One region of the Pseudomonas sp. P5_B2 genome, then DNA from elsewhere that is predicted to be linked to it. Evidence: predicted binding sites of a transcription regulator. Region 1 holds the regulator's gene; the other holds the start of a gene.
What was found. The regulator FliA, encoded in region 1, starts transcription of late flagellar genes. The targets are predictions, from matches to a motif close to CTAAAGTTTNNNNNNNNNNNGCCGNTAA.
Positions count from the first base shown of each region.

Region 2: the regulator FliA is predicted to act here: its motif matches at 2,838-2,865, upstream of AC1DRJ_RS02395 (flagellin N-terminal helical domain-containing protein).

Region 1 covers NZ_JBFULH010000006.1:1,650-14,314, forward strand. The annotation lists gene flhA (flagellar biosynthesis protein FlhA) at 1-845, shown strand, start outside; gene flhF (flagellar biosynthesis protein FlhF) at 857-2,191, shown strand; gene fleN (flagellar synthesis regulator FleN) at 2,308-3,138, shown strand; gene fliA (RNA polymerase sigma factor FliA) at 3,135-3,875, shown strand; gene AC1DRJ_RS01695 (chemotaxis response regulator CheY) at 4,043-4,414, shown strand; gene AC1DRJ_RS01700 (protein phosphatase CheZ) at 4,437-5,225, shown strand; gene AC1DRJ_RS01705 (chemotaxis protein CheA) at 5,252-7,510, shown strand; gene AC1DRJ_RS01710 (protein-glutamate methylesterase/protein-glutamine glutaminase) at 7,560-8,711, shown strand; gene AC1DRJ_RS01715 (flagellar motor protein) at 8,711-9,451, shown strand; gene motD (flagellar motor protein MotD) at 9,467-10,357, shown strand; gene AC1DRJ_RS01725 (ParA family protein) at 10,400-11,188, shown strand; gene AC1DRJ_RS01730 (CheW domain-containing protein) at 11,216-12,094, shown strand; gene AC1DRJ_RS01735 (chemotaxis protein CheW) at 12,168-12,653, shown strand; gene AC1DRJ_RS01740 (DUF2802 domain-containing protein) at 12,654-12,665, shown strand, end outside.
Region 2 covers NZ_JBFULH010000009.1:22,950-27,934, reverse strand. The annotation lists gene AC1DRJ_RS02405 (flagellar hook-associated protein 3) at 1-1,434, shown strand, start outside; gene AC1DRJ_RS02400 (ketoacyl-ACP synthase III) at 1,776-2,702, shown strand; gene AC1DRJ_RS02395 (flagellin N-terminal helical domain-containing protein) at 2,946-4,985, shown strand, end outside.

The sequences.
Region 1 (12,665 bases):
TGACCTTGATGGGGGTGATTCTGGCTGAGGCGGAGATTTACCCGGATCGCGAACTGGCGATCAACCCGGGACAGGTCTACGGCACGCTTAATGGCATAACCGCCAAAGATCCGGCTTTTGGGTTGGAAGCGGTCTGGATCGAAATCAGTCAGCGCGCCCAGGCGCAATCCCTCGGTTACACCGTGGTCGATGCCAGTACGGTCGTGGCCACTCACTTGAACCAGATTCTATACAAACACTCCAGCGAGCTGATTGGTCACGAAGAAGTCCAGCAACTCATGCAATTGCTGGCCAAAAGCTCACCTAAATTGGCTGAGGAGTTGGTGCCGGGCGTGGTTTCGCTGTCGCAGTTGCTCAAGGTGTTGCAGGCGCTGCTGGCCGAACAGGTGCCTGTGCGGGACATTCGCAGCATCGCCGAGGCAATCGCCAACAATGCCGCCAAGAGTCAAGATACTGCCGCACTGGTGGCCGCTGTGCGCGTCGGCGTATCCCGCGCAATCGTCCAAAGCATTGTAGGTACTGACTCTGAGCTACCAGTGATTACTCTGGAGCCAAGGTTGGAACAGATATTGCTCAATAGTCTGCAGAAGGCCGGACAAGGCTCGGAAGAGGGCGTTCTGCTGGAGCCAAGCATGGCTGAGAAATTGCAACGTTCGTTGATCGATGCCGCGCAGCGTCAGGAAATGCAAGGTCAACCGGTGATTCTGCTGGTGGCCGGTCCGGTTCGTGCCATGTTGTCGCGATTTGGCCGGCTGGCAGTCCCGGGGTTGCATGTGTTGGCTTATCAGGAAATTCCTGACAACAAGCAAGTGACCATCGTTGCGACTGTAGGGCCCAACGGCTGAGGTAGTGGTGTATGCAAGTTAAGCGTTTTTTTGCCGCCGATATGCGTCAGGCCATGAAACTGGTTCGTGAAGAACTGGGCGCTGATGCCGCCATTATTGGCAATCGCCGGATCGCCGGTGGTGTCGAGTTGACGGCTGCGCTGGATTACAAATTGTCGGCGCTGGCCCCACGTGTTCCGAACATGGAACTCGAGGAAGAGCTGCGCAAGACTCAGTCGCGCATCGTGACTGCCCAGGCCGAGTTGAGCCTGCGTGGCGACGGCGAAACCGAAGGTGACAAGACCAACAATCGCCAGTTGTTCGCCGGCCTGCCACTCACCGCCGCCGAGCCGCTGATCGAACCGACCTACGCCGAACCGCGTCCCGCAGCACCCGCCCCGGCACCTGTCGCCGGTGGCGTTGACCCACGTGCATTCGACTCGATGCGTTTTGAGCTCAACAGCCTGCGCGAACTGATGGAAGTGCAACTCGGTTCGCTGGCCTGGAATCAGCTGCAAGGCAGCCGTCCGGCCCAGGCCAACCTTTGGCGTCGCCTGCAACGCGTCGGCCTGTCCGGCCCGTTGTCCCGCGATTTGTTGGCTATGATTCCTGACATTGATGAGCCCCGTCAGGCTTGGCGCATGTTGCTGGCGCACCTGGCGCAGAAGATCGTCACACCGGAAGTCGAGCCGCTGGAAGAGGGTGGTGTGATCGCCATGGTCGGTCCTGCCGGCATGGGCAAGACCACCACCCTGGCCAAGCTCGCCGCCCGTTACGTGCTCAAGTATGGCGCGCAGAACATCGCGCTGGTGAGCATGGACAGCTTTCGCATTGGCGCACAGGAGCAGCTAAGGACGCTCGGGCGCATTCTCAATGTGTCGGTGATCCACCTCAATCCGGGTCAGTCGCTGGTTCAGGCACTGGAACCGTTGCTGCGCAAACGCGTGGTATTGATTGATACAGCGGGCCTTCAGGCCAGCGATCCGGCACTGCGTATGCAACTCGAAAGTCTGGCCGGGCGTGGCATCAAATCCAAAAATTATCTGGTGTTGGCAACCACTAGCCAGAAACAGGTTCTAACGGCTGCTTATCACAGTTACAAGCGTTGCGGGCTCGCTGGCTGCATCCTGACTAAACTGGATGAAACGGCAAGTCTGGGCGAGGTGTTAAGCCTGGCGATCAGTCACGAATTACCGGTGGCTTACCTGACTGACGGCCCGCGGATTCCGGATGATTTGCATCTGCCGCGTCGTCATCAGTTGGTCAGCCGCGCCGTCAGCGTGCAAATGCAGGAAGAGCCCAGCGAAGAAGCCATGGCTGATATGTTTGCTGATATTTACCACAGCCCGACCAAACAGGTCGGCTAAGGTAGTAATGAACAGTTTTTGTACCTACATCGATGGCCTGCCATGCATTGTTCCTTTAGCGAACGCGCAGCCAGTAATGTGGCCTCCGTCTATGCAAGACAAGGTAAAGAAATAACATGGGCAGCATGCATCCCGTACAGGTGATCGCGGTGACCGGCGGCAAAGGTGGCGTCGGCAAGACTAACGTGTCAGTGAATTTGTCACTGGCCCTGGCCGAGCTCGGCCGTCGCGTCTTGTTGTTGGACGCTGACCTGGGTCTGGCGAATGTCGACGTCCTGTTGGGACTGACACCCAAACGGACCCTGGCCGACGTGATCGAAGGCCGCTGTGAGCTGCGCGACGTTCTGTTGCAGGGGCCAGGCGGTATTCGAATCGTTCCGGCGGCGTCCGGCACACAGAGCATGGTTCACCTGAGCCCGGCTCAACACGCCGGCCTGATTCAGGCCTTCAGCGATATCGGCGACAACCTCGACGTCCTGGTGATCGACACGGCTGCGGGTATTGGTGACTCGGTCGTCAGTTTCGTTCGTGCAGCGCAAGAAGTTTTGCTGGTGGTCTGCGACGAGCCGACTTCGATCACCGACGCCTACGCGCTGATCAAATTGCTTAACCGCGATTACGGCATGAACCGCTTCCGCGTCCTGGCCAACATGGCCCAGAGCCCGCAAGAAGGCCGTAACCTGTTCGCCAAGTTGACCAAGGTCACCGATCGCTTCCTCGACGTCGCCCTGCAGTACGTTGGTGCGGTGCCTTACGACGAAAGCGTGCGCAAGGCGGTGCAGAAGCAACGTGCCGTTTATGAAGCCTTTCCGCGCTCCAAGTGCGCCCTGGCGTTCAAGGCCATCGCGCAGAAAGTCGATACCTGGCCATTGCCTGCCAACCCGCGTGGGCACCTGGAGTTTTTTGTCGAGCGCCTCGTGCAGCAGACCGCGGGACCCGTTTTATGACATCCAGTGGCTACAACCTCTACAAGATGTCGGCACGTGACGCGCAGTACGAGCTGATCGAGCGTTACGCGCCACTGGTCAAACGCATTGCTTACCACTTGCTGGCCCGTCTGCCGGCCAGTGTTCAAGTTGAAGACCTGATTCAGGCCGGGATGATCGGCCTGCTTGAAGTGTCGACCAAATACGACGCCAGCAAAGGCGCCAGTTTCGAGACGTACGCGGGCATACGAATCCGCGGCGCCATGCTCGATGAAGTGCGCAAGGGGGACTGGGCGCCGCGTTCGGTCCACCGAAATACCCGCATGGTCAGCGACGCAATTCGCTCTATTGAAGCTAAAACCGGCCGTGACGCTAAAGATCACGAGGTTGCGGCCGAACTCCAATTGAGTCTCGACGATTATTACGGGATTTTGAACGACACCCTGGGCAGCCGCTTATTCAGTTTCGACGATCTGTTGCAGGACGGCGAACACGAAGGGCTGCACGAGGATGGCGCGAGTGCTCATCTCGAGCCGTCACGCGATCTGGAAGATGAACGCTTCCAGGCGGCGCTGGCGGACGCGATTGCCAATTTGCCGGAGCGTGAGCGACTGGTGTTGGCGCTGTACTACGACGAAGAGTTGAACCTCAAGGAAATCGGTGAGGTCCTGGGGGTCAGCGAATCGCGGGTCAGTCAGTTGCATAGCCAGTGCGCGGCCCGTTTGCGGGGGCGTTTGGGGGAGTGGCGAGCGCGCTGAAGGCAGTGTGGGGACACTGCGAACGAGGCTGGTGCGGTTTTGAACGGCACCGGTCGCGATCTGTTGTGCTCCAGACAGTCATCCAATGCATTGCCGGTTTGAATGAAATGGCGTGTCCAGGTGCTGGGCGCGTTTAAGACTGCTTGGAGGTCGAATTGGACAAGAACATGAAAATCCTCATCGTTGATGACTTCTCAACGATGCGGCGAATCATAAAAAACCTGTTGCGTGACCTTGGGTTCACCAACACGGTCGAAGCCGATGATGGCACTACTGCCATTCCGGTTCTCAACAGTGGAAGCATCGACTTTCTGGTAACGGACTGGAACATGCCTGGCATGTCCGGTATCGACTTGCTGCGCCACGTGCGCGCCAATGAAAAGCTCAAGAACCTGCCGGTGCTGATGGTAACTGCTGAAGCCAAGCGCGAGCAGATCATCGAAGCGGCCCAGGCTGGTGTAAATGGCTATGTCGTCAAACCCTTCACGGCCCAGGCGTTGAAAGAAAAAATCGAGAAGATTTTCGACCGCATCGGTTGATCCACTGCGCCACGGGGGAGCTATGGAGCATAAAGAGTCTTCACTGGGCGATTTCGAATCGACCCTGAAAAAACACGCAGTGGAACTGGTCGAGAGCCTTGAAAAAGGCAGGTTCGGCGACGCTGTGCAATTGATCCATGAGCTCAATCAGACCCGTGACCGCGGCCTGTACCATGAAGTGGGCAAGCTCACTCGCGAGCTGCACAGTGCGATCGTCAATTTCCAGATTGACCCGAACATGCCGCAAGCCGAGGAAGTGTCCCAGATCACGGACGCCACTGAGCGCCTGGGGTACGTGGTCCAGCTGACCGAGGCCGCGGCCAACCGCACCATGGATCTGGTGGAAAACGCCACGCCGCTGGTCAACAGCCTGAGCCAGGAAGCCCTGGCGTTGAGCACGGACTGGAGCCGGTTCATGCGTCGCGAAGTGGGGGCGCAAGAGTTCCGTGAACTGGCCCGCCGGGTCGATGGTTTCCTGACTCGCAGCACCGAAGACAACCGGACGGTGTCGAGCAACCTCAACGACATCCTGCTGGCTCAGGATTACCAGGACCTCACCGGTCAGGTGATCAAGCGCGTGACCCAATTGGTCACCGAAGTCGAAAGCAACTTGCTCAAGCTCGTACTCATGGCCAGCCAGGTAGACCGCTTTGCGGGTATCGAACATGACCGTGCATCGATGCTGGCCGAAAAAGATCCGCAAAAACATCTCTCTCAGGGTGAAGGTCCGCAGATTCATGCCGATAAAAGAGAAGACGTTGTGTCCGGTCAGGACGATGTGGACGATTTGCTATCCAGTCTTGGATTTTAGGTTAGACCTTTAGGAGCACCCCCTTAATGAGCTTCGGCGCCGATGAAGAGATCCTTCAGGATTTCCTGGTTGAGGCCGGCGAGATTCTAGAGCAGCTGTCCGAACAGCTGGTCGAGCTGGAAAGCCGACCGGATGATGCGGACTTGCTCAATGCAATTTTTCGCGGTTTTCACACTGTAAAAGGGGGCGCCGGCTTCCTCCAGCTCAACGAGCTGGTGGAGTGCTGCCACATCGCCGAGAACGTGTTTGACATCCTGCGCAAGGGTGAGCGTCGCGTTGATTCGGAACTGATGGATGTGGTCCTTGAAGCGCTGGACGCGGTGAACAACATGTTCAGCGAAGTCCGCGAGCAAAGCCCGATCACCGCTGCGACACCTGAATTGCTGGCGGCTCTGGCCCGTCTGGCCGAGCCGCAATCGGCTGATGAACAAGCACCGGTGGCTGAAGTGGCACAGGCAACTGCCGCTGACAGTGAATCGGACGACATCACCGACAGCGAGTTCGAACAACTGCTGGACTCGCTGAATGCTATCAAGGCTGAGGCCGAAGCGCCGGTGACTGCGCCAACGCCGCTCAACAATGCCGCTGCCAGCGATGAAATCACTGATGCCGAGTTCGAGTCGTTGCTCGATCAGCTGCACGGTAAAGGCCAGTTCGTTGTTGATGCCGTGGTCGCCGCACCCGCCGCACCCGCCGCACCCGCCGCTCCCGTTGCCCCGAAAGAAGCAGGCGACAGCTGCGACATTACCGACGACGAATTTGAAGCACTGCTCGACCAACTGCACGGCAAAGGCAATTTTGCGGTGGATGCGCTGGAGTCGGCCATTGCTTCCGTGTCGGCACCGGCCGCACCGACAGCAGCCGCAGCGGGCAGCGATCTGATCTCCGATCAGGAGTTCGAAGCGCTGCTCGACGAATTGCACGGCAAAGGCAAGTTCAGCGAAGTCGGGACAGTTTCTGCCATCTCCTCCGTCGCGGCGCCAGTCGCAAAGGCGGTCGCACCGGCAGCGGTTGCCAAGGCGCCAGAGCCAAAAGCGCAAACGCCCAAACCGGTCGCCGCCGCTGCCCCGGCCCGAGCTACGGCCGCGCCGCCACCGGAAAAGCCGGCCAGCGAAGCCGAGACCACCGTTCGGGTCGATACCGCGCGTCTCGATGAAATCATGAACATGGTGGGCGAGTTGGTGCTGGTGCGTAACCGTTTGGTTCGCCTGGGTGCCAACAGCGCTGATGAGGCCATGTCCAAGGCTGTGTCGAACCTTGATGTGGTGACGGCTGACCTGCAAACCGCTGTCATGAAGACCCGGATGCAACCGATCAAGAAGGTGTTCGGGCGCTTCCCGCGTTTGGTCCGTGACCTGGCTCGCCAGCTCAAGAAAGAAATCAACCTGGAACTGGTCGGCGAAGAAACCGACCTCGACAAGAACCTAGTCGAGGCTCTGGCTGACCCGCTGGTCCACTTGGTGCGCAACGCGGTCGACCACGGCATCGAATCGCCGGAAGAACGCGAAGCCTCGGGCAAGTCCCGTGGCGGCAGGGTGGTTCTCGCGGCGGAACAGGAAGGCGACCATATCCTGCTGTCGATCTCCGATGACGGCAAAGGCATGGACCCGCACGTCCTGCGTTCGATCGCGGTAAAACGCGGTGTGATGGACAAGGACGCAGCGGATCGCTTGAGCGACACCGAGTGCTACAACCTGATTTTCGCGCCAGGGTTTTCGACCAAAACCGAAATTTCCGACGTGTCGGGTCGTGGCGTGGGCATGGACGTGGTGAAAACCAAGATTTCCCAGCTCAATGGTTCAATCAACATCTACTCGGCCAAGGGCCAGGGCTCGAAGATCGTCATCAAGGTCCCGTTGACCCTGGCGATCATGCCGACGCTGATGGTCATGCTCGGCAACCAGGCGTTTGCGTTCCCGCTGGTGAACGTCAACGAGATCTTCCACCTCGACCTGTCGACCACCAACGTGGTGGACGGCCAGGAAGTGGTGATCGTGCGCGATAAGGCGCTGCCACTGTTTTATCTCAAGCGCTGGCTGGTCCGCTCCGCCGCTCACGAAGAGCAGCGCGAAGGTCATGTGGTGATCCTTTCGGTGGGCACGCAGCGGGTCGGCTTTGTCGTCGATCAGTTGGTGGGCCAGGAAGAAGTGGTCATCAAGCCATTGGGCAAAATGCTTCAGGGAACCCCGGGCATGTCGGGCGCCACCATCACTGGTGACGGCCGTATTGCGCTGATTCTCGATGTTCCGAGCATGCTCAAGCGTTACGCCACGCGGCGTATTTGATTCTGGTGGAGCGGGGCGACTGAGCCTCGCTCCGTCTAATGGAGAGTTTATGGCTGTCAAAGTCCTGGTGGTGGACGATTCGGGGTTTTTCCGCCGCCGCGTCTCGGAAATTCTTTCAGCGGATTCGAATATCCAGGTCGTCGGTACGGCGACCAACGGAAAAGAGGCGATCGATCAGGCCCTGGCCCTCAAGCCGGACGTGATCACCATGGACTACGAGATGCCCATGATGGACGGCATCACGGCTGTTCGACACATCATGCAGCGCTGCCCGACGCCGGTGTTGATGTTCTCGTCGCTGACCCACGAAGGCGCCCGGGTCACCCTCGATGCACTGGACGCCGGCGCCGTCGATTTCCTGCCGAAGAATTTCGAAGACATCTCCCGTAACCCGGAGAAGGTCAAGCAACTGCTGTGCGAGAAGATTCTGAGCATTTCGCGCAGTAACCGTCGTGCCAACACCTACAGCGCACCGGCCCCTTTCGCCGCGCCAGCGCTAGCCCCGGCACCTTCGCCAGTGCCTTCAAACATCAGCAGTTACGGCAGTAGCGCACCGTCGCGTCCAGCGCCGGCACCGATACCGACGCGCACGCATGCGCCGGTGTCGTCCGGACCATCGTCGCCCGCCCCGAAACGCAAAGCCTACAAGCTGGTGGCCATCGGCACGTCCACTGGCGGTCCGGTTGCGCTGCAACGCGTCTTGACCCAGTTGCCGGCCAACTTCCCGGCACCGCTGGTGTTGATCCAGCACATGCCGGCGGCGTTCACTAAAGCCTTTGCCGAACGCCTGGACAAGCTCTGCCGTATCAGCGTCAAGGAAGCCGAGGATGGCGACATCCTGCGTCCTGGCCTGGCGCTGCTGGCCCCGGGTGGCAAGCAAATGATGATCGACGGCCGTGGCGCGGTGAAAATCCTGCCGGGCGACGAGCGTCTCAATTACAGACCGAGCGTGGATATCACTTTCGGTTCGGCTGCCAAGTCCTACGGCGACAAAGTTCTGGCGGTCGTACTGACCGGGATGGGCGCCGACGGCCGCGAAGGTGCTCGCCTGCTCAAGCAGAGCGGCAGCGCGATCTGGGCACAGGATGAAGCCAGTTGCGTGATCTATGGCATGCCAATGGCCATTGTCAAAGCCGACCTCGCAGATGCGATCTACGGGCTGGAAGATATTGGCAAGCACTTGGTCGAGGCGTGTATCTGATGGATGTTTTAAGCCTGATCGGCATCATCATGGCGTTCGTCGCCATCATTGGCGGCAACTACCTTGAAGGCGGCCACCTCGGTGCGCTGGCCAACGGTCCGGCAGCGCTGATCGTCCTCGGCGGGACCATCGGCGCAGCCTTGCTGCAATCGCCGATGAGCGCTTTCAAACGTGCCATGCAAATTCTCCACTGGATTCTGTTTCCGCCACGCGTTGACCTGGCCGGTGGCATTGATCGCGTGGTGAGCTGGAGCCTGACCGCCCGCAAGGAAGGTTTGCTCGGCCTGGAAGGGGTGGCCGATACCGAACCCGACAGCTACTCGCGCAAAGGCCTGCAACTGCTGGTTGACGGTGCCGAACCGGAAGCGATTCGCAGCATTCTGGAAGTGGATTTCTACACCCAGGAAAGCCGCGACATCGAAGCCGCCAAAGTCTTCGAAAGCATGGGCGGCTACGCGCCGACCATCGGCATTATCGGTGCGGTGATGGGTCTGATTCATGTCATGGGCAACCTCGCCGATCCGACCCAACTGGGCAGCGGTATTGCCGTGGCCTTCGTCGCCACCATTTATGGCGTGGCCAGTGCCAACCTGGTGCTGTTGCCGATTGCCGCCAAGCTCAAGTCCGTCGCCTTGCGCCAGTCGCGGTACCGCGAAATGTTGCTGGAAGGGATCCTGTCGATCGCCGAAGGTGAAAACCCTCGCTCCATTGAGTTGAAGCTTCAGGGCTTCATGGATTGAGGGGGGAAATGAACTATGGCTCGTCGCAGGCGACCTGAAGAACATGTAAACCATGAGCGCTGGCTCGTTTCCTATGCTGACTTCATCACGTTGCTGTTCGCGTTTTTCGTCGTCATGTACTCGATCTCGTCGATCAACGAAGGCAAGTACAAAGTCATCTCGCAAGCGTTGATCGGGGTCTTCACCGACGCTGATCGCTCCCTCAAGCCGATCCCGGTTGGCGAAGAGCGGCCAATGACCGTGACGCCGGCCAAGCCCTTGGTAAAAGACAGTGAGCAGGTCGATGCTGGCGTCGCCGGTGCCAGCGACCCGCTGAAAAGTATCGCTGATGACATTAGCGCTGCGTTCGGCGACCTGATCAGCTCAAACCAGATGACCGTGCGTGGCAACGAGTTGTGGGTCGAGATCGAGCTCAATTCCAGCCTGTTGTTCGGCAGCGGCGATGCCATGCCCAGCGATATTGCGTTCAACATCATCGACAAGGTGGCCGGGATTCTGAAGCCGTTCGACAACCCGATTCACGTCGAAGGCTTTACCGATGATCGGCCGATCCGCACCGCGCAGTACCCGACCAACTGGGAGCTTTCTTCGGCCCGTTCGGCGAGCATCGTGCGCATGCTGGCGATGCAGGGCGTCAATCCTGGGCGTCTGGCCTCCGTGGGTTACGGCGAATTCCAGCCGGTGGCCAACAACGCGACGGCAGAAGGCCGCGCGCGCAACCGTCGTGTAGTGCTGGTGATTTCGCGCAATCTTGATGTACGCCGCAGCCTGACCGGTACGGGTACCGCTCATGCGCAACCGGATGCCGCGTTGAAGCGGGCTGGCACACAAACTGCACCAACCCCGGTCAAGTCGCCGGGACGAGAGAGCGCCGTCAATTCTCCGTCACCCGCATTAACACGTTGAGCTATTTCTCGGTCGACCCTGTCGACCGGGCGGAACCTTCGAATGAGAGTCTGGGCAGTTGCCAATCAAAAGGGTGGTGTTGGTAAAACCACTTCCTCTATCGCTTTAGCCGGTCTGCTGGCCGAGGCGGGCAAACGCGTGGTCGTGGTCGATCTCGATCCGCATGGCTCCATGACCAGCTACTTTGGTTACGACCCTGACAGCCTGGAACACAGCAGCTACGACTTGTTCCTGCACAAGGGCAGCGTGCCGCAAGGTTTGCCCGGGCAGTTGTTGTTGCCCACCAGCCACGAAAGCATTTCGCTATTGCCCTCCAGCACCGCGTTGGCAACGCTTGAGCGTCAGTCGCCGGGGCAGAGTGGTTTGGGCCTCGTCATCGCCAAGAGCCTGGCCCAGTTGTGGCAGGACTTCGATTACGCCGTGATCGACAGCCCGCCATTGCTCGGCGTACTGATGGTCAATGCCTTGGCGGCGAGCCAGCAGTTGGTGATCCCGGTACAGACCGAGCATTTGGCCGTCAAAGGCCTGGAACGCATGGTCAACACCTTGGCGATGATCAACCGCTCACGCAAGCAAGCGCTGCCGTTCATCATCATTCCGACCTTGTTCGACCGCCGCACCCAGGCTTCCCTCGGAACCTTGCGGGTGCTGCGCGACAAGTACCCGGAAGAAATCTGGCAAGGCTACATCCCGGTCGACACTCGCTTGCGGGATGCGAGCAGGGCAGGGCTTACCCCTTCGCAATTCGACGGCAAGAGCCGCGGTGTTCTCGCTTATCGTGCACTGCTCAAGCAGTTGCTGGCGCATCAATCTGTTGCGCAGGTGGCTTGAGATGAACCTTTCTTGCGGGGTGCTGAAATGAATCGCCCGGTGAAAATCACCTCTCGCCCGCAATTGGCGCTCCAGACTTACCTGGACAGCTTGCTGCAGGACGCGACCGAGGAACTGGCGCCGCTCATCGAGGCGCTAGTCGAAGTGGGCGAGCCTGGAAGTATCCTCGACGAGTTTCAGGCGGCGGTGCTCGAAGAGCGGGCTCGCGATGCGCGTCCCGTGGTGGTTGCAGCCCCTGTGATTGCCCCAGTGATTGCGTCCGAGGCCAAAGCGCCAGCGCCTGTCATGGACGTGTCGGCACCTGTCCTCACGCCGGTTTCTACCGTCGCGCCATTGTTGAAAACGTTGGTGCTACCAGTCGTCAACGTTCATTTGCCACCGAGCAACACACCGCCTCCGGTGGACACCGACGGTCGTCCATCGTGGGCCGCCGAGCCCTTCGAATGCCTGTTGTTCGACGTCGCCGGCCTGACACTGGCGGTGCCATTGGTGTGCCTGGGTTCGATTTATTCTTTGGCCGGTCACGAGCTGACACCGCTGTTCGGTCAGCCGCAATGGTTCCTCGGGATTCTGCCAAGCCAGGCCGGCAACCTGAAAGTACTGGATACCGCGCGTTGGGTCATGCCCGACCGCTACCGCGATGACTTCCGTCAGGGCCTGCAATACGTCATTTCGGTTCAGGGTTATGAGTGGGGGCTGGCGGTGCATCAGGTCAGCCGCTCGTTGCGCCTGGACCCCAACGAAATCAAATGGCGCAGCCACCGTGGTCAACGGCCATGGCTGGCGGGCACCGTGATTGAACATATGTGTGCATTGCTCGACGTTTGCGCACTGGCCGAGCTGATCGCCAGTGGCGGCGCAAAGCACCTGGGCAGTATTAAAAAACCAGCTCACAAACCAACATGAAAACACGCAGCGGCATTGACTGCCGACGCACAGAACAGACACCGCCAGGGCGGTTTTTTTGAGGGGTCAGGGTATGAATGATAAGGCGACGGCTGCAAAGGGTTCCGAAGATCCGATCCTGCAATGGGTAACCTTCAAACTGGACAACGAAACATACGGCATCAACGTGATGCGCGTTCAGGAAGTCCTGCGCTACACCGAAATCGCCCCGGTCCCGGGTGCTCCGAGCTACGTGCTGGGCATCATCAACCTGCGCGGTAATGTGGTCACCGTGATCGATACCCGCCAGCGTTTCGGCCTGATGAACGCCGAGATCAGCGACAACACCCGTATCGTCATCATTGAAGCCGACAAGCAAGTGGTCGGGATCATGGTCGATAGCGTTGCCGAAGTGGTTTACCTGCGTCAGTCGGAAATCGAAACCGCACCGAACGTCGGTAACGATGAATCCGCGAAGTTCATTCAAGGCGTGTGCAACAAGAACAACGAATTGCTGATCCTGGTCGAGCTGGACAAGATGATGAGCGAAGAAGAATGGTCGGATCTGGAGAACATCTGATTGATTCTTGAG
Region 2 (4,985 bases), on a different contig from region 1:
CAGCAGCAGAAGGACATGTTGGGGCAGTACAGTGCCAATATGGGCAGTATGAAAAATACGCTGGCCAATGAAGAAAGCGTGTTGGATAGCGTTAATACCGCGCTGCAGCGTGCTCGCGAGTTGGCGCTTCAGGCGGGTAATGGTGGTTACAGTGATGCTGATCGAAAATCCATCGCCAGCGAAATCGGCGAGATTGAACAGCAGGTATTAGGGTTGCTGAACAGCAAGGACTCGGCAGGCAACTACTTGTTCGCCGGTTCGAAAACCTCGACGCCCCCCTATGTGCGTAACAATGACGGCACCTACAGCTATCAGGGTGACGATACCCAGTTGAGTCTGCAGGTATCGGACACCTTGTCCATCGCCACCAACGACACTGGTAAAAGTGTCCTTGAATCGGCGGTCAACTCGGGGCGGACTCAGGCGATCCTCGATCCGTCGAAACCCAATGACGGGACTGTCTCGGTATCTGCCGGAATATTGGCTTCGGGAGCGGCTTACACCAAAAACTTTGCCACGGGTGAACCCTACGAGCTGAAGTTCGTAGACAGTACTCACTTCACTCTCGCGGACAAGGATGGTAACGACATCACCGCCGAGGTGTCGGGTAACGGTACTTTCGACTCAAGTAAAGAGGGTGGTTCGACCATCAGTCTGCGGGGGGTGGACTTCGATATCGCCTTGCGACTCAAGGCGCCCGTTGATCCCGTGACCAACCTGGCGATGACCCCTGACGAAGAGGTCAAGGACCATATTTTCTCACTGGGTACCAAGCCTGACAGCTTCAATACCTCACGGACGCCGAGCAATGGATCGACCGCTCAGATCACCGGCTCCGGTGTCACTGACCAGGCCGCTTATGTCAGCGGGTTCCCCAATAGTGGCGTGGTCATCAAATTTACCGACGCCACCAGTTACAAGGTGTATGCCCAGCCGATGGGTTCAGACAGCAAGTCGATTGCTGATGGCTCGTACGCGGGTGGTTCGATCACCGTGGCGGGAGTGACACTTGATTTCACCGGTGCGCCCGGGCCAGACGATCAGTTCGTGGTGGGTGCCAGCAGCCACCAGACGCAAAGTGCTCTGGATACCCTGAGTCAGCTGCGCCAAGTGTTGGAAACTCCGTCCGATGGCAATGATCTGGCACAAATCAAACTAAAAGATGCGGTGAATGCGGCGATCGGCAACCTGTCCAATGCCAGTGAGCGGGTGGACAACGTTCGTGGAGGGATAGGTGCGCGATTGAACGCCATCGACATCCAGAGCGCCGAGAACGTCAGCATGGGCTTGGTGAACACCAGTACGCAGTCCGCAATCGGCGATACCGATGTCGCAACGGCCTCGATCGACCTGGCGTTCCAGCAATCGCTGCTACAAGCCTCGCAATTGGCTTTCGTGAAAATTGCCCAGTTGAGCCTGTTCAACAAGCTCTGATCCCCTGAGTGCCGGTATCTACGATATCGGCACTGTCTGGTTTGTCCGTTACGTCAGATTTTCTCTCCGTCGACTTTTTTGTCTGCCAATGTGCGCTGGATCGCTTGTTTGTGGCTGGACGTTTAATGCAAGCCACTCATAATGCGTGACTTGAGAGTCATAAAGCGCATCTTCACTGTATTGTGTAAAAAAGGATGGGCAGGGGGTCGACCCTTGCCGGGCGTGTTTTCAGGGTTCTGGAGCGTCTGCGCCGTATTTTTTCGCTCGGTGAAATCCAGTATTGTCATACCTCTCGGTCTTGCGAGCGGTGATCTCCAGCTATTGAGTATTGGGAAGCCACAATGATTGGCATAAAAAGCATTGCCAGCTACGTGCCAGCGAGCGGGCTGGATAACTATGTTCAGGGCGCGAAGTTCGAGAAGGATGAAGAGTTCATCCTCGGGAAAATCGGTTCGGCGTTCCTGCCGCGCAAGGATGCGGCCCAGGAAACCTCCGACCTGTGTGTCGAGGCGGTCAATGCGTTGTTCGCCAACAACCCTGAGCTCAAACGCGAATCCATCGATGCGCTGATTGTTGTGACCCAGAACGGCGATGAAGAAGGGCTGCCCCACACGTCGGCCATCGTTCAGGACAAGCTGGGTCTGCCGACGACTGTTGCGGCCTTCGACATTTCCCTGGGCTGTTCCGGTTATGTATACGGCATCTATGCCCTGAAGGGCTTCATGGAAGCAGCCGGGCTGAAAAACGGCCTGTTGGTGACCGCCGACCCTTACTCGAAAATCGTCGACCCCGAAGACCGCAACACCACCATGTTGTTTGGCGACGCTGCCACCGCGACCTGGATGAGCGAAGACGCCGTCTGGAAGCTGGATAAAGCCAAGTTTGGCACCGATGGTTCCGGCGCTCCCCATCTGAAGGTGACGGATGGTGTGTTCTTCATGAACGGCCGGCAGGTATTCAACTTTGCCCTGCTCAAAGTGCCGGCGCATCTGCATCAGTTGCTCGAGGAGTCCGATCTCACATCCCGGGACATCGATGCCTTCTGCATTCACCAGGGCAGTGCGGCCATCGTCGACGCCGTGGCGCGGCGTTTCGAAGACGAGCCGGAGAAGTTCGTCAAGGACATGGTCGAGACCGGCAACACCGTGTCTTCGAGCATTCCGCTGCTGCTGGAAAAGCACATGTTCGACTCAACCTGGAGACGGGTCGCGATCAGTGGTTTCGGCGTAGGTTTGTCTTGGGGTTCGGCGATTATCCATCGCCGCTGATCCGCCAGTTTTAATAACGCCTAAAAAACGCCCATGGCCGAAAGGTCATGGGCGTTTTGCGTTTTGCGGGTGGGGATTCAACGCCTTGAAATCCGAGGGGTGGCACGGTGCTAGTAAAAAAAATCAAAAAAAGCCCTCAAGCAACCTGCGTTCACGACGATAACTATTACGAAGGTTCTCTAGGCCACACCCGGCGGTTGCCAGGGCCGGAAGCCGCAGCACCCAACCCACGAGGAATTCGTCATGTCGTTAACCGTTAATACCAACATTACCTCTCTTTCGGTTCAGAAAAACCTGAACAAGGCTTCCGATGCCCTGGGCACCACAATGGGTCGCCTGTCTTCCGGCCTGAAAATCAACAGCGCCAAAGACGACGCCGCCGGCCTGCAGATCTCCAACCGTCTGACCACTCAGATCAAGGGCTTGAGCGTTGCGGTCAAGAACGCCAACGACGGTATCTCCATCGCGCAAACCGCTGAAGGCGCCATGGCGACCTCCGGTAACATCATGCAGCGTATGCGTGAACTGGCCCTGCAATCGGCCAACGGTTCGAACAGCGATGACGACCGTACCTCCATGCAGCAGGAATTCACCGCGCTGTCCGGCGAACTGACCCGTATCGCCAATACCACCACCTTCGGTGGTCGTAACCTGCTGGATGGCTCCTTCTCCGGCGGTAGCTTCCAAGTGGGCGCGAACTCGAACGAAAGCATTTCGTTTGGCATGAAAGACGTTAGCTCCACTGCTATGAAGGGCAGCTATAACGAAGCTAGCGCTGTTGGCGGCCTAGCTACCCTGCAGGCGAGCGTGACCGGTGCGGCCGGCAAGTTCGGTACCAACAACGCAGGCAGCACTTCTGCAACGGCAGTGGGTGTCGCAGCTGCGGGCGTATTCAACGCGCCAACCATTGGTGCCGCTGCAGGTAACCTGGTTCTCAACGTTGGTACCTCCACTACTACAATCGTTGCAGCGGCAGCTGACAAGCTGTCTGATGTTGTCACCAAGATCAACATTGAAACCGCGAAAACTGGCGTTACCGCCAGCATCGACAGCGCCACTGGTGCGCTGAAGCTGGATGGTACTCAAGCCTTCACCGTTGACGCAGCTACTGATGACCTCTTGAGCGCCAAACTGGGTCTCGCAGAAGCTGGTGGTGCGCAGTTGTCCAAGACCGGTGCAGCGACCGCGAACCTGCGCGATGGCACCCTGTCTACCGCTGGTAACTTGACCCTCGGTTCGACAAACATCGCCCTGACTACGACTGACACCCTGTCTTCCGTCATTGACAAGGTTAACGCTCAGAGCGGTACCACTGGCGTCAGCGCATCGGTTGATAACGCTACCGGTCAGCTGAAACTGAACTCCGCTGCTGGTTTCGCCATCTCTGGTACTGCCGGTACGCTTACCGGTCTGGGGCTGACAGCAGGCACCGTTGCCATCGCTCCTCAGACCACTGGTCTGGCTGCCGCGGCCAAGATCGATATCAACGGCACTATTTTCAACTTCGCCCAAGGCGATGACCTGGACGCTGTTGTCAAAAATATCAACAACAACGGTGCAGGTGCTACTGGCGAAGGTACTGCTCTGACTGGCGTTACTGCCAAGAATGACAACGGTCGTCTGGTGCTGACCTCTGCCGACAGCAAAAACATCAAGCTGGACAATGGCGCCGGTACAACCGGCGCTGGCGCACTGGCTGCACTGGGTCTGAATGCCGGTACAACTAAAGCCGGCCTGCAAGCTGACACTTCGGTGACCCTGAACGGCGTCGAAGTCAAATTCAAGAAAGGCGACGATATGGACAGCATCGCTGCCAGCATCAATGCCGCCAGCACCGGTGTGTCTGCCAGCAAAGTGACTACTAACGGCAGCAGTGGCCTGTCCCTGTTCGCCGATCAAGACATCACCATTGCCGATGGCAGCAGCGGTAGTGGCTTACTTGCATTGGGTCTGAAGGCTGGCACCACTTCTGCTGTGCAGATGGAAAGCACCGTCGCCAACTTGAATATTCTGGATGGCGCTAGCGCTCAACAAGCCATCCAGGTACTGGACGGTGCAATGCAAGATCTCGACTCCCAGCGCTCGCAACTGGGTGCCGTACAAAACCGTTTCGACAGCACCGTAGCCAACCTGCAGTCCATCTCGGAAAACTCCACCGCAGCCCGTAGCCGTGTACAGGATGCTGACTTCGCCGCTGAAACCGCTGAGCTGAGCAAGCAACAAACCCTGCAACAGGCGTCCACCGCGATCCTGTCCCAGGCCAACCAACTGTCGTCCTCGGTA